4 regions of the Comamonas sp. UBA7528 genome follow, and region 1 is predicted to be linked to each of the others. Evidence: riboswitches for the same ligand, from Rfam matches in the RefSeq annotation. Region 1 holds a riboswitch; each other region holds the start of a gene.
What was found. Region 1 has a riboswitch for cobalamin ahead of B3349_RS01220 (TonB-dependent receptor domain-containing protein). Riboswitches for the same ligand answer to the same signal wherever they lie in the genome.
Positions count from the first base shown of each region.

Region 2: linked by a shared signal. The riboswitch ahead of B3349_RS11640 (ferredoxin-like domain-containing protein) and the one ahead of B3349_RS01220 (TonB-dependent receptor domain-containing protein) in region 1 are both predicted to bind cobalamin.
Region 3: linked by a shared signal. The riboswitch ahead of B3349_RS15570 (TonB-dependent receptor) and the one ahead of B3349_RS01220 (TonB-dependent receptor domain-containing protein) in region 1 are both predicted to bind cobalamin.
Region 4: linked by a shared signal. The riboswitch ahead of cobW (cobalamin biosynthesis protein CobW) and the one ahead of B3349_RS01220 (TonB-dependent receptor domain-containing protein) in region 1 are both predicted to bind cobalamin.

Region 1 covers NZ_DLMU01000001.1:265,522-269,013, forward strand. Annotated here, with positions in the region: gene B3349_RS01215 (cobyrinic acid a,c-diamide synthase CobB) at 1-460, opposite strand, end outside; gene B3349_RS01220 (TonB-dependent receptor domain-containing protein) at 486-2,360, opposite strand; cobalamin riboswitch at 2,428-2,668, opposite strand; gene B3349_RS01225 (hypothetical protein) at 2,795-3,010, shown strand; gene B3349_RS01230 (cell division protein ZapA) at 3,007-3,483, shown strand.
Region 2 covers NZ_DLMU01000009.1:101,283-104,774, forward strand. Annotated here, with positions in the region: gene B3349_RS11635 (precorrin-8X methylmutase) at 1-173, opposite strand, end outside; gene B3349_RS11640 (ferredoxin-like domain-containing protein) at 157-1,413, opposite strand; cobalamin riboswitch at 1,602-1,843, opposite strand; gene B3349_RS11645 (vWA domain-containing protein) at 1,971-2,621, opposite strand; gene B3349_RS11650 (magnesium chelatase ATPase subunit I) at 2,633-3,492, opposite strand, start outside.
Region 3 covers NZ_DLMU01000013.1:22,755-26,246, reverse strand. Annotated here, with positions in the region: gene zigA (zinc metallochaperone GTPase ZigA) at 361-1,551, shown strand; cobalamin riboswitch at 1,694-1,948, shown strand; gene B3349_RS15570 (TonB-dependent receptor) at 2,185-3,492, shown strand, end outside.
Region 4 covers NZ_DLMU01000009.1:107,776-111,267, reverse strand. Annotated here, with positions in the region: gene B3349_RS11665 (GNAT family N-acetyltransferase) at 50-601, shown strand; cobalamin riboswitch at 639-857, shown strand; gene cobW (cobalamin biosynthesis protein CobW) at 1,287-2,369, shown strand; gene cobN (cobaltochelatase subunit CobN) at 2,369-3,492, shown strand, end outside.

The DNA of each region.
Region 1 (3,492 bases):
GCACCCCGGCCCACGGCACCTGCGGCTGGTACTGCCGCATGCCCAGCACCAGGGCGCCAAACGAGCCGGCCATGGCGCCCGCATCCACCACCAGCAGCACGGGCACCCCCAACTGCTGGGCCAGATCGGCCGCGGTCGGGCTGCCGTCGAACAGGCCCATCACCCCTTCGATCAGGATGACGTCGGCCTCGCCGGCAGCGGCATGCAGGCGGGCCCGGACCTCGTCCATGCCCACCATCCAGCCGTCCAGGTTGTGCACCGGCGCACCGCTGGCCAGCTGGTGCCAATAGGGGTCCAGAAAGTCCGGACCGCACTTGAACACGCGCACCGTGCGCCCCTGGCGGGTGTGCCAGCGCGCCAGCGCGGCGGTCACGGTGGTCTTGCCCTGACCCGAGGCCGGAGCCGCCACCAACACGGCCACGCAGCGGCGCGCAGCTTGGGCGGAAGTTTCAGTCAACATGCATGCTTTCCGGCAGCCCCTGCGGTCAGCGGGGCAGCCATTTCAGGCCCACCCAGAAGGTGCGACCCGGCGTGGCGTAATCCTGGGCCAGTGTGTAGGCCCGGTCCATCAGGTTGTCGACGCGTGCGGTCAGGGTCAGGTCCCTGCCCACCTGCGTGGAGGCCGACAGATTGAACAGGGTGTAGCCCCCCAGGCTCATGACCTGCTCGTCCTTGGCGTTGTAGCGGCGGCTGGCCGCCTGCATTTCCCCGCCCAGTGTCCACCCGTGGACGGCCGCATCCACCCCCAGGGTGGCAAAACGGCGCGAGCGGCGTTCCAGCAGCTTGCCGGTGGCCTCGTTCGTGGGGTTCTGGAAATCCAGGGAGCCATACCATTTCAGCCGACCGGTGCGGTAGGCCCCGGTCAGGGTGATGCCCTGCAGCTGCGCACGCTCCACGTTCACATAGCAGGAGGTCTTGCCGCAGCTGCCCAGACCTTTTTCATAGGACACCAGGTTCTGCAGCTTGTTGCGGTACAGCGTCACCCCCAGGTGGTTGCCCTGATCGGCCCAGCGCAGACCGATTTCCTTGTTCAGACTTTCTTCGGGGGCCAGCGCCGGATCGCCATAGTCCGAAAAGCGCTGGTACAGGCTGGGCACGCGGAAACCGGTCGAGGTGGATGCGGTGGCGCGCCACTGCGGTGCAAACGCCCAGGCGTAGCCGATGCCGCCGGTGTTCTTGCGGCCGAAGTCGCTGTCCTCGTCGCTGCGGGCATTCAGCTGCACGCTGTGGGCACCGAACTTGGCACCGTAGCCAATGGCCACGCCGGTCTGGTCGCGGTCCTTGTGGCTGGTGTTTTTCAGGCCGGTGTTCTCCAGCGTGTCTTCGCGCCGCTCCAGCGCCAGGCTCAACGTGCCCGGGCCCAGCAGCCACTCGTTCTGCAGCAGCGCCGTGCGCAGACGGGTTTCGGCTTCGTAGGTGCTGGTGCCCGAGGTCTCGTAGCGGTTGGTGGATTCGCTGACGGACAGGCGCGTGCGAAAGCGCTCCGTCCACTGGGCAGTCCAGCTCAGGCCATAGGCATCCAGCGCGCGCAGGCCACGGTCGTCCTTGACCGACTTGCTGGCGTCATACCCGGCATTGGTGCGGCTGGTCAGGGCCGTCAGTTCCAGGCGCTGGTCTGCGTTCAGTTGCAGCCCCACGCGGGCGTTGGCCGATTTGCGTGTGTAGCCATCGCGGTCTTCGTTGTGCACGCCCCGGTTCTTGGAGTCGAAGCCATGGCTTTCGGCATAGGACAGGCCCAGCGCGTAATCCATCATGCCCTGGGCGCCGCTGATGCCGGCCTCGGCCTTGCGGCTGCCGTACTCGCCGGCCCCCACGCCCACAAAGGGCTGCACGCCGGCTTCACCGCGCTTGGTGAACACCTGCACCACGCCCGCCAGCGCGTCCGAGCCATAGACCGCACCCGCGGGGCCGCGCAGCACTTCGATGCGCTCGATCAGGTCCACCGGCAGGGACTCCCACTGCGCACCGCCGGAGCCGTTCTGTACATCGACACGGATGCCGTCGATATAGACCGCCGTGTGCTGCTTGCTGGCGCCGCGCAGGTAGAGACCGGTTTCGGTGCCGGGGCCGCCGTTGCGGGTGATCTGCACGCCGGGCAACTTGGCCATCACATCTTCCAGCGACCGGCCGGCCTGCTGGTCCAGCTGGTCGCGGTCGATGACCGTCATGTCCGCGATCACATCCGACAGGCGCTGCTCGCTGCGCGTGGCGGCCACCACAGTTTCCTCCAGCGTGGAGCGAGCTGTGGGGCTCTCCTGGGCCTGGGCGGCTGCCGCCACAGCGCACAACACGGCCGCCGACACGGCAGACCACGGCAAGGCGGGCGCCACGGCACCGGCCTTCAAAACATTCGAAAACATGAGAAAAAACACCAAGTCGCCCGTACCAGCCTCCCCGCCAGTGATGGGCAAAACCATGCCCGTTCGAGCGGGCACACCAGTGTTGGCCGGTATCCGGGCTGGTCCTCCACACCATCGCCTTCCCAGACGCTTGTTCAAGGCATCCAGTGGCGGTATCAGATAGCGGGGGTGCATGGCATGCACCAGGGACTCACCGTTGCGGGGGCAGCGCAGGCTGGGCGGGTTCTGAAAAAAACGAGGCCGTCCTGCTTCCCGTTGAACTGCTGCGCGTGAACCGCGCTGCGAGCACCAACAGCACCGATTTTAGTTTCAGTCGTGCCGTTCGTAAAAAAAGTGCTGTGCACCGGTGTTTTCCAGCGTCATATGCAGGCTGATTCGGCCTTATTTCACCTGCTTACATTTAGCCACGCCTACAATTGCTACCCTCTATGTCCATGACCTCGCAGCCTTCCATGATCGAGCCGCTGGCAGAGCGTGTTGATCGCCTGCTGCTGCGCCACGCCGAGCTTCAGCGCACCAATGCCCTGCTGGCCGAGCAGGTGGCCGCGCTCACACAGGAGCGCGATTCCCTGCGTTCGCGCCTGCAGGCGGCACGTGCACGGGTGGACGCACTGATTGAGCGCCTGCCCGCCAACCAAGAGGCACCATGAGCCAGATCGAAGCGCGCATCCTCCAGCAAGACTATGTGTTGACCTGCCCCGAGGGCCAGGAAGACATGCTGCTGGCCGCCGTGCAGCGGGTGGATGCCGACATGGAACGTATCCGCAACACCGGCAAGGTGCGCGCCCGCGAACGCGTGGGGGTGCTGGCCGCCGTGAATCTGGCGTTCGAGAGTGCATCGCTCTACACCCGCGTGCAGGAACTGGAGCAGGAGCTGGAACTGACGCTGGAAAACGGCCTGGCACCTGCCGCCCCTGCGGCCGACGCACTGCCCACGGCCCCGTTGCAAGACACCCCGCAGGAAGACGCCCTGCAGCAAGCGCAGCAGGCACAGGAAGAAGCCCAGGCACTGGCTTCGCAGCTGCAAGAGCTGCTGGCGCTGCGCGAGCACGAGTTGCAACAGGCGCAGGCGCTGATCGAACGCCTGGAAGCCGCGCTGGAAGTCGACAGCAAGCTGCTGTAGAGGCCTTGC
Region 2 (3,492 bases), on a different contig from region 1:
TCTGCGGAGAAATGGATGTCCTGGGCCAGGCTCACCATGCCTGCGGCATGGATCATGCGGCAGGCCACCCGCTCCTCCAGGGGCGTGAAGCGGGCCAGATCGGCCTCGCTGCGGATGATGCGAAACGATTGCCGGTAAATCTCTTCACCGTGCATTTCATAGTGGTAGGTCATGAAGTAGTGTGTGGAGTTCTGCAGGCAGTGCCGACCCGGCCCGGTAAGGGAACTGGCCCCTGGGACGGTCAGGCTGCCCGGCAGAACCGGCATGGAGCCAGACCCCGTCCGTTGCGGACGGGCTGGCAAAAATCAGTGAGGTGGCATCGGACGACAGCGCGCAGAACTTGGCGCAGCCGCTGACGTGCAGATGCCCGCGCTCGGGCACGTGGGACGCCAACTGCAGCGCCATGTCCTGTGCCGGCACATGGGCCTGCGCACAGCGCGGGCTTCCGGTGCAGGCCGACACCCGCAGGCGGGCATCCGCGGCATCGGTCATCCAGTGCTGTGCATCCAGACGGGCAATGCACGACGGCGCGTCCGCCGACATCAGCAGCAGCGAACGCCAGGGCGTGACGCGGATTTCCGTGTCGGCCGCCAGGCTGGCCGCCAGTGCCTGCATCGCCAGGGCATCGATGCGCCCCAGCGGCACCCCCAGCACCCAACCTTGTGCCAGTGGGCCCGGCAGCACCGGCGCTGGGGCGGGCGGCTGCGCGCCCTGGCGCACTGCATCCTGCAAGAGCGTATCCAGCGGCAAAGACGACAGCAGCGCCGGCAGCCGGGTGGGCGGTTTACCGGAAACCGCCATCCGCGCACGGGCGAACCAGGTGGCCATGTGGATCGCGGCATCGACAAGCTGCTGCACATCGCCAAAGCGGTACCAGTCGGCGGCATCGCCCAATGCCAGGCCATAGCCGCCGCCGGCATCCGCCCAGACCCGCAGATCGGAGGCCACACCGCACAGGCTGCGCGCCGCATCGTCCACCAGCAAGCCGAACTTGCTGGGCAGCGCGGCCATGCCCTGGCGCTCCAGCACACTGGGGCACAAGCGCTCCACCACCGCACGGCCCAATAGCATGGCGAGCTGGTGGGTCCGGTCATGGGTCTCGTAAAAAGGGGTGCAATGCACGGGGGGCGCCAGATCGGCATCCGCATCCGCCGGAATCAGCCGGGCCGCGACCAGCTGCGCCAGCAGCGCAGGCAGGTCCGCATCCGCCACCCCGCGCAGCTGCACATTGCCCAGCCGGGTCAGCTCGATCTGGGGATGCGCCAGGGACAACGCCCAAGCCGCCAGCGCGGCCCACTGCGCCGCGCTGATGGAGGCGCAGACCGGGCGAACCCGGACAATCCAACCGTCTTCCGACCGCATGGGCTTCCATGCCGTGGGGCACCATCCCTGAACCTTGATGGAATCAGCCATGGTGCGTAGCGCCCCCATCCAGAGCCGCTGCCTGCACCGTCACACCCAGAAGCTCTCGCGCCATGCTGTATCCGCAGTCGGTCAGGCCGATACCCGGGCCGGACGATTGAAATCTGCAGAGGGGATGGAAGATGGAGGTGATTGGCAGCGCGGATGTGCGAGCCCATCAAGCCACATGCACTCCCGCTGCGCCTTGTTCACGCCAGGCCGGTCTCCGGACTTACAGAGCTCAACCCATGGGGGTTGACAGCTGGACGCGCCTTCCCGCTTGCGCAGTGGCTGTCATTGCAGCAAGCAATGACGGGCGTCCCCATTTCTCTGATTACCGTTGCGGGTGCAGTGCAGGAATGGTGGCGAACCACGCACCTGCTTCTCGTTTCATTTCCTTGCGCGCAGTGCGCGGCGAAACACCTGGGATCAGCGCAGATTTTACGCGATATCTGCCACCCTCCTGAAAACTCCACCCCAGTATCGGCCGTCGCTGATGCAACGCAGCAAATCACCGCTTTTTTCCGACGGCCACGGACTGCCGCGCCCACCACCAGTGCCTGCGGCGCTCAGCCGGCGCTGGCAAAAAGCTCCGCTCGTACCCACTCCCCGCGCCACATCGCCGCCAGCCGCTGGCAACGCCGCAGCGCCACCGCATCATTTTCAAAGTCGATGATGCAGCAACGGTCCACCCCCTCGGGGCGCACCGGCAGCGGGTCAAACCGCCCATCCGTCAGCAGCCAGACCGTGGCCCGGGTACCGGGCGGGCAGCGTCGCAGCGCGCCCTCCACGGCATCGACGGCAGGCTGGATCGGCGTTCCACCACCGCCGCGCAAGGGTGCAATCCAGTCGGCATTGAAGGCTCTGGCTTTCGCCGGCGGCTGCAGCCACCGTGCCTGTTCGCCCGCAAAGCCGATCACCGCCATATCGTCGCGATCGCGGTAGAACCGTTCGGTCAGGGCCAGCAAGCACCCTTTGGCCCAGGCCAGCTTTTCCCCGCGCAGCATGGACGCCGACAGATCCAGCAATACCAGGTGCAAAGTCTTGCTCCCCACGGGCCGGCGGCGAAAGCGCAGGTGCTCGGGCTGCAGTGTCCCGGCCCCCTTGGAGGCCAGCGTGGACACCCAGTCCAGACGCCGCCCGGCCGCCCCGTTCAGCCGCCCCTTGCGAGAGGTATTGCCACCGCGCCCCGCCTTGGCCTTTCCGGCCAGTCCCGCCACCGCGGAGCGCGTCAGGCTTTTTTTGGCGGCAAAGGCTTCAGCGCCTTGACCGTCTTCATCGCCACCAGTTGGGGGGGCGGCATGGCGCCCCAGGCATCGGCCGGGGTGCCATTGTCCGGCGACGGATCCGCCGATGGTGCCGCCCCGTTGCCGGACTGGCCGGACGGAGCACCGCCGGCTGCCTGCGAGGCAGGCGCCGGTGACGGAGGCGGCGCCTGCGCCTGTTCTTCGGAGGCCGGTGGCTGCGCCGGCTCGCCCGATGGGGGCGATGCAGGTGGCGCTGCCTGGGTACGCCGGTGGGCCAGCGCCAGTTCCGCCACCGCTTGCACATCTGCCGGCGTGACAGCACTGCGGCCGTGCAGCGCCGCATGGGCCCGTGCCGCGCGCAGCATCACCAGATCCGCCCGCACCCCTTCCACCCCAGCGTCCTGGCAGCGCTGGGCGACATCGTCGTGCACGGCATCGGTCCACGCCACAGCCGCCACGCGCTCGCGCGCCAGCTTCACCCGCTGCGCCAGATCGGATTGCGCCGCAGCGTGCTGCTCCACAAAGGCCTGCGGACTGGCATCGAACGCCATGCGCGTCTTGACAATGGCCTTGCGCACCGCGGCACTGGGCACATTCTCCAGCCGCACAAACAGCCCAAAGCGGTCCAGCAGCTGCGGGCGCAGTTGGCCCTCTTCCGGGTTCATGGTACCCACCAGGGTGATGCGCGCATCGTGCTGGTGCGACACGCCGTCGCGCTCCACCCGGTTGATGCCGCTGGCGCTCACGTCCAGCAGCAGGTCCACCAGCGCATCGGCCAGCAGATTCACCTCATCCACATACAGGATGCCGCCATGGGCACGCGCCAGCAATCCTGGGCGGAACA
Region 3 (3,492 bases), on a different contig from region 1:
GACAAGGCGAAGCAAGGACGTATCAAAGCTTGTGTGAGCGGCTCCAAGGTGCCTATCGCGCTGTGTGTGCGGTGCCCCCGTACGGGATGCAGATAGCGGTCGCTTGCACTGCCGACACCAGTGAAACCGGTGATACCAAGAGCCCCCGCTGTTTCCGGACAGCAGGGGCTTTGCTTTGTGCCAGATGGTGCACTGCGCGCCGAGCGCCTTTGGGAGCATGCGAGGGGATGCAGGGCCGGATGACCCTGTCCCGCAAGGAGCCGGGGAACAGGAGGGGAGTGGGGGTGTGTTCGCTGCTGTGTGCTGCTTTCATATTTGATAATGAGTTATCATTATCAAATCTTGTTCTTGGTACCGGCGATGGCAAAGCTTCTCCCCGTCACCGTCCTGTCTGGCTTTCTGGGCGCAGGCAAGACGACGCTTCTCAACCACATCCTCCACAACCGCCAGGGCCTGCGCGTCGCGGTCATCGTCAACGACATGTCCGAGGTCAACATCGACGCGGCGCTGGTGCGCGAAGGCGGGAGCGATCTGTCCCGGACCGAGGAAAAACTGGTCGAAATGAGCAACGGCTGCATCTGCTGCACCCTGCGCGAAGACCTGCTGGTGGAGGTGCGTCGCCTGGCACGGGAAAAGCGCTTCGACTACCTGGTGATCGAGTCCACGGGCATCTCGGAGCCGCTGCCGGTGGCCGAAACCTTCACCTTCACCGACGAGTCGGGCGCCTGCCTGTCGGACATTGCGGTGCTGGACACCATGGTCACCGTGGTGGACGGCTTCAACTTCCTCAAGGACTACGAATCCCGGGACAGCCTGCGGGGGCGCGGGGAGTCGCTGGGTGAGGGCGATGAGCGCAAGGTGGTGGACCTGCTGGTCGAGCAGGTCGAGTTCTGCGATGTGCTGGTGCTCAACAAGACCGACCTCATCACCCGCGCAGAGCGCCAGCGGCTCATGGCCATCCTGAAGACGCTGAACCCGCGGGCGCGCATTGTGGAGTCCTCCTTCGGCAAAGTGCCGCTGGCGTCCGTGCTGTCCACCAAGCTGTTCAACTTCGACGAGGCGGCCAGGGCCCCGGGCTGGCTGAAAGAGCTGCGTGGCGAACACACCCCGGAAACCCAGGAATACGGCATCGGCAGCTTTGTCTACCGCTCGCGCCGGCCGTTCCACCCGGGGCGCTTTCATGCCCTGGTCGGCTCCGAATGGCCCGGAGTCATCCGCTCCAAAGGCTTTTTCTGGCTGGCCAGCCGCCCCATCTACGCGGGCAACTGGTCGCAGGCCGGGGCCGTGTGCCGCCATGGTCGGGCAGGGCGCTGGTGGGCGTCGGTACCCCGGGAGCAATGGCCGCGCGAGCCCGAGGCGCTGGCCACCATCACCCAGCACTGGGATGACAGCGTGGGCGACGCCCGCCAGGAACTGGTGCTGATCGGCATCGGCATGGACGAGCCGGCGCTGCGCCAGCGGCTGGATGCCTGTCTGTTGACCGACCACGAAATGGGCCTGGCCCCCCGGGCCTGGACCGGCTTCCACGACCCGTTTCCGGCGTGGGACTGAATGCCTGGGCACAGCGGCGCGCAGGTGGGCACCCCGAAGGGATGGCACCGGGTGTGTGGCCAGCCCGGCGCACCGATGCGGCGCATTCCGGTCGTTGCAGCCATGTGTCGTGAGCGATAATTCCTCGCTGCATTGAGATACATTTCAATGCTTGTTTCGAGGTGCTGCGTTGGCCGCAAGGCCACAGCAGTTAAACGGGAAGCAGGTGCGCTCCACAGAGCGCAATGCCTGCGCTGCCCCCGCAACGGTAAGCGAATCACCCTCTGCACACAGGTCAGACCTGAAGCCACTGCGCACTGCGTGGGAAGGCGTGGAGTGGGCCGAAAGTCCCAGGACGGATGTCCCTGGACTTCGGCATTTCGCGAGCCCGGATACCGGCCTTGTCACTTTTTTTGGACGCCGCGGGTGAGCGCGCAGTCCAGGTGGGATGGGTTCGCACGCCGAGCTGTCCTGTCTGCGCATGCCTGCCTGCGGATGTTTTCTTGAATCGGCCTTGCGGGAGAGCAAGGCCATCTGGAGCCGCGCATGCGCACCCCTTCCCGTATTTCCTATGGCCCTTCCTGCGGGCCTGTCGCTTTGCCCTGTGCACCATCGCGTGCACCATCTGGCGCATTCCCCCTTGCCCTGAAGCCCGTGACCGTGGGCGTCGCCCTGTGCTGCGCGCTGTGGGGCGCGCATGCGCAGGGAGTAGAAAACACCGCGGCCTCTGCGGCGACCGCAACCACAACCGCACCGGCTGCGGCGCTGGGCGATGTCTTCGTCACCGCCACGGCCCGGCCCGAGGACCGGGCCCGCATTGCGGCCACCACCCAGGTGATTGACCGCCAGGACATCGAACGCTCCTCGTCCCGCTCCGTCACCGACCTGCTGGCCGAGCATGCGGTGGGCTTTCTCAGCGAATGGACGGCGGCCCAGACCTCGCTGAACCTGCGCGGTGCCGCCACCGACGGCCAGGGGCGCGACTTCAAGGGCCAGGTGCTGGTGCTGCTCAACGGCCGCCGCGCCGGCACAGCCAATCTGTCCAAGCTCAGCCTGACCGATGTGGAACGCATCGAAATCGTGCGCGGCCCTGCCTCGGTGGTGTACGGCAGCCAGAACATGGGCGGGGTGATCAACATCATCCTGCGCACCGGCGCCAGCGGCCCGCTGAACCGGGTCACGGTGACTGGCAGCTCCTGGGGCGGCTGGAGCACCCAGGCCCAGACGGCAGGCGCCAGCGGCATGCTGGACTGGTATGTGGGCCTGAACACCAGCGCCCGGGATGACTACAAGTCCGGCGACGGCGGCACCGTCATGCAGAACACCGGCTGGAAGCGCCGTGGCGCGGTGGCCGCCCTGGGGCTGCAGATAGACAGCCTGAACCGGGTGGAGCTGCAGGCCCGCACCGACGGCATCTACAACGCAGGCTTCCGGGGATCCGGCGCCAACATCTACAGCAAGGATAACCGCGACAACCGCTCGCTGGACCTGACCTACACCGGCGCACTGGCCGACCAGTCCGTCAGCTGGCTGGCGCAGGTCTACCACTTTGTGGACGAGGACGAATTCAACTGGGCCTCCCCCGTAATCAAGAGCGGCACCAGCCCGGTGCCGGGCACGGCGCGCGACTACAACGACCGCAAGCTGGACGCCACCGGCATCCGCCTGCAGCCGCGCTTTCGCCTGTCCGCCGCCAACGACCTGCTGGTGGGCGTGGACTGGGAACGCAGCCATCTGCGTTCGGACCGCTTCCGTGTGGCCATGCCCGGCGGCCCGGCAGGCCAGGTGGCACCGTACGACAACAACCAGACGGAAGAGACCAAGGCGCTGTACCTGGAAGACGCGCACACGCTGCTGGACAACCGGCTGACCTTGCGCGCCGGCCTGCGCAAGACCTGGGGGGAGACCCGCTTCGACCCCACGCCCAATCTGGCGTTTGCCCAGTCCAATGTGCGCAAGTAC
Region 4 (3,492 bases), on a different contig from region 1:
AGCGGTACCCGCTGACGCAGCTTGTGTGCATAGCGGTTTCGAGTCTGGCATGACCCTGTCTTTGTCCCCGTCCTTGTCCCATCTGATTTCCATCCAGCCGGTCGAGCGCCTGCAGGAGGTGGACGGCTTTCTGCGCGACGCACGCGTGCAGATGTTCGGTGCACGTGTGTCTGCCCAGGACACGCCGGCGGACCTGCGGCATTTCGCGCAGGTATACGGGGACAGGGGCGGGCGGATGTGGGCGGCCCGTGATGCGCAGCACGCTGTGGTGGGCAGCATCGCCTACCGTGCCTACGATGGCCGGTTTGCGCAGCTGGATTTCGGGCCGCAGTCCGTGGTGGAGGTGGTGCGCCTGTTTGTGGCACCGGCGTGGCGGCGGCAAGGGCTGGCACAGGCGTTGTTCGCCACGCTGCAGGCCCATGCACAGGCCCACCGAGTCCAGGTGCTGTATCTGCACACCCACCCTTTTTTGCCGGGGGCGCTGGAGTTCTGGGAACGCAATGGGTTTGCGGTGCTGCAGCGCGAGGCCGAGCCGGTCTGGCAGACCATCCATATGCAGTGCCTGCTGCCGCCTGCGCTGCCCGCTCCAGTGTCCACTTAGCTGCCCCCGTTGCGCGAAGGGTGGGTTGCCGCTCCTATAATTTGCGCTTTGAACAGGAGCCCTGCATGGCACAGCCCATGCCGGGTGAAACGGGAAGTCCGGTGACCTTCGCCTTCGGGTGGGAAGCATTCCGGCGCAGCCCCCGCTGCTGTAAGCCTGACCGCCACACGTCGATGCCACTGGGTGCGCTACCTGGGAAGGCCGTGTGGGCGGTATGACGGCGAGCCAGAATACCGACCTGTTTGATTGCAGTGGTATGCCACGGGGTGTGGGCTGTTTGCTGACCGGCCCTTTCCACCTGCTTCTGGTGCGACCCAGGTCTGTCGCACGCACATCCTCCCCATCGCATGCTTTTTGTCGCGTGACAGCTCGGGGAGAGCATGGTTCAACCGTTCACACATCGGCATGCCCGGCGCATGCCTGTCCCAACGTCTGTGCAGGGCGTGCGCATGGCTGCGCGCTTCGCTGCAAAGGCCTTCATGGCACGGCCTGCCGGGCAAGGCGGACGTATTCACCCTCTGACCTGTGCCGCGCAGCGTCCGTTCGGCCTGGGCGCCCACTGCCGCATGGCCGCGTCGGGGCCTGCTGCTGCACTGCGCTCCCCTCGCGCCTGCACCTCTTTCACTGGCAGCGGGCACTGAGGCCGCAGCTTTCTTTTTTCTTCGGAGCACAGGAGTTTTTGACCATGAGTACGCACCACAAGATCCCCGCCACCATCGTTACCGGCTTTCTGGGCAGTGGCAAGACCACGCTGCTGCGCCACATTCTGCAAAACGCCAATGGCCGCCGTATTGCGGTGATCGTCAACGAGTTCGGCGAACTGGGGATCGATGGCGAGATTCTGCGTGGCTGCGGCATCGGCTGTGAAGACGAAGCCAACCCGCAAAGCGGTCAGCTCTACGAGCTGGCCAACGGCTGCATGTGCTGCACCGTGCAGGAAGAGTTCTACCCGGTCATGCGCCAGCTGATTGCGCGGCGCGACGATATTGACCACATCCTGATCGAAACCAGCGGGCTGGCACTGCCCAAGCCCCTGGTGCAGGCATTCAACTGGCCTGAAATCAAGAACGCCTGCACGGTGGACGCCGTGATCACGGTGGTGGATGTGCCGGCGACGGCTGCCGGACAGTTTGCGGCCAACCCGGCGGCCGTGGATGCCCAGCGCAAGCAGGATCCGAATCTGGACCACGAATCCCCGCTGCACGAGCTGTTTGAAGACCAGCTGATCTCGGCCGACCTGGTGGTGCTGAGCAAGCTGGACCTGGCCAGCGCGCAGGACCGCGCCAAGGTGGAGGCCATCGTGCGCGAGGAGGTGCCGGCCCAGGTGAAGATCGTGGCGGCCGAGCACGGCCAGATCGACCTGGGGGTGGTGCTGGGTCTGTCCAGTGCCTCGGAAGAGAGCATCCATGAGCGGGTGGGCCACCACGAGCATGGTGAAGGCGAGGAACACCACCACGACGCGCACGACCACGATGCGTTCGACTCCGTGGTGATCGAGCTGCCCGAGGTGGACCGGGATGCGCTGCTGGCATGCTTGGCCGACATCGTGGCCGAGAACACCGTCTACCGCGTCAAGGGCTTTGTGTCCCTGGAAGGCAAGCCCATGCGCCTGGTGATGCATGGCGTGGGCAAGCGCTTTGACAGCTATTTCGACCGCCGCTGGCGCGATGACGAGGCACGCAAGACCCACCTGGTCTTCATCGGCCATGATCTGGAAGAGGACCGCATCCGCGCCGCGTTGAACGGTCTGACCGCCGGAGCGCTCTGATGCATTTGCTCGCCGTCCAGCCCGGCGGCTTTGTCGATGACGAAGCCTTTGTCTCCAGCCTGGGCCAGTCGCCGGCCGATGTGGTGGTGCTCAGTGCGGCCGACACCACGCTGGCCCTGTTGGCCGAGGCCTATGGCCAGCTGCAGGCCAGCGCCGCGCAGCAGGGCCTGGAGCAGGGACGGGACGGCGAACGCCTGCCGACGGTGCGGCTGGCCAATCTGATGCATTTGCGCCAGCCGGCCTCGGTGGACCTGTATGTCGACGAGGTGCTGCAGCATGCCCGCGTGATCGTGATCGACCACCTGGGCGGCGAGAGCTACTGGCCCTATGGCACGGAGCGCATCCGCGAGGTGTGCCGCCAGAACGGCATTGTGCTGGTGATGTTTTCCGGCGATACGACGGAAGACCTGAACCTGCTGCAAAAAAGCACGGCCTCCGTGGAGCAATGCCGCAGCATCTGGCGCTATCTGCGCGAAGGCGGGCTGGCCAATGCGCGCGAGATGTTCCGCTATCTGTGGCACAGCTTTCTGAAGGGGGCGCAGCCAGCGTTGGCGCCCCGCGCGCTGCCGTCCGCTGCGGTCTACCATCCCGACCACGACGCGGCGACGGCCGCGCACTGGCTGGAGCCGGGGCCTTTGCAGTGGCAGGTGGGCGCGCCCGTGGTCATGGTGGTGTTCTACCGCGCGCACCTGCAGTCGGGCAATACGCAGGTGTTCCACCAGCTGTGCCAGCAGCTGCTGGCGCAGGGCATGAACCCGCTGCCGCTGGCGCTGCTGTCGCTCAAGGATGCGACCAGCCTGGCCCTGTTGCACCAGCTGTGCGGTGCGCACCAGGTGTCGCTGATCCTGAACACCACCTCGTTTGCGCAGTCGTCGCTGGAAACACCGGGCGACCATGCGCTGGCGGGCGATATTCCGGTGCTGCAGGTCATCATGTCCGGCAGCAACCAGCAAAGCTGGCTGGACGATGCGCACGGTCTGCAGCCGCGCGACATTGCCATGCATGTGGCGATGCCCGAGGTGGACGGCCGCATCATCACGCGGGCCATCAGCTTCAAAGGGCTGTCGCACCGCAGTGAGCTGACGCAGTCGGATGTGGTGCAGTACCAGGCCCATGCCGAGCG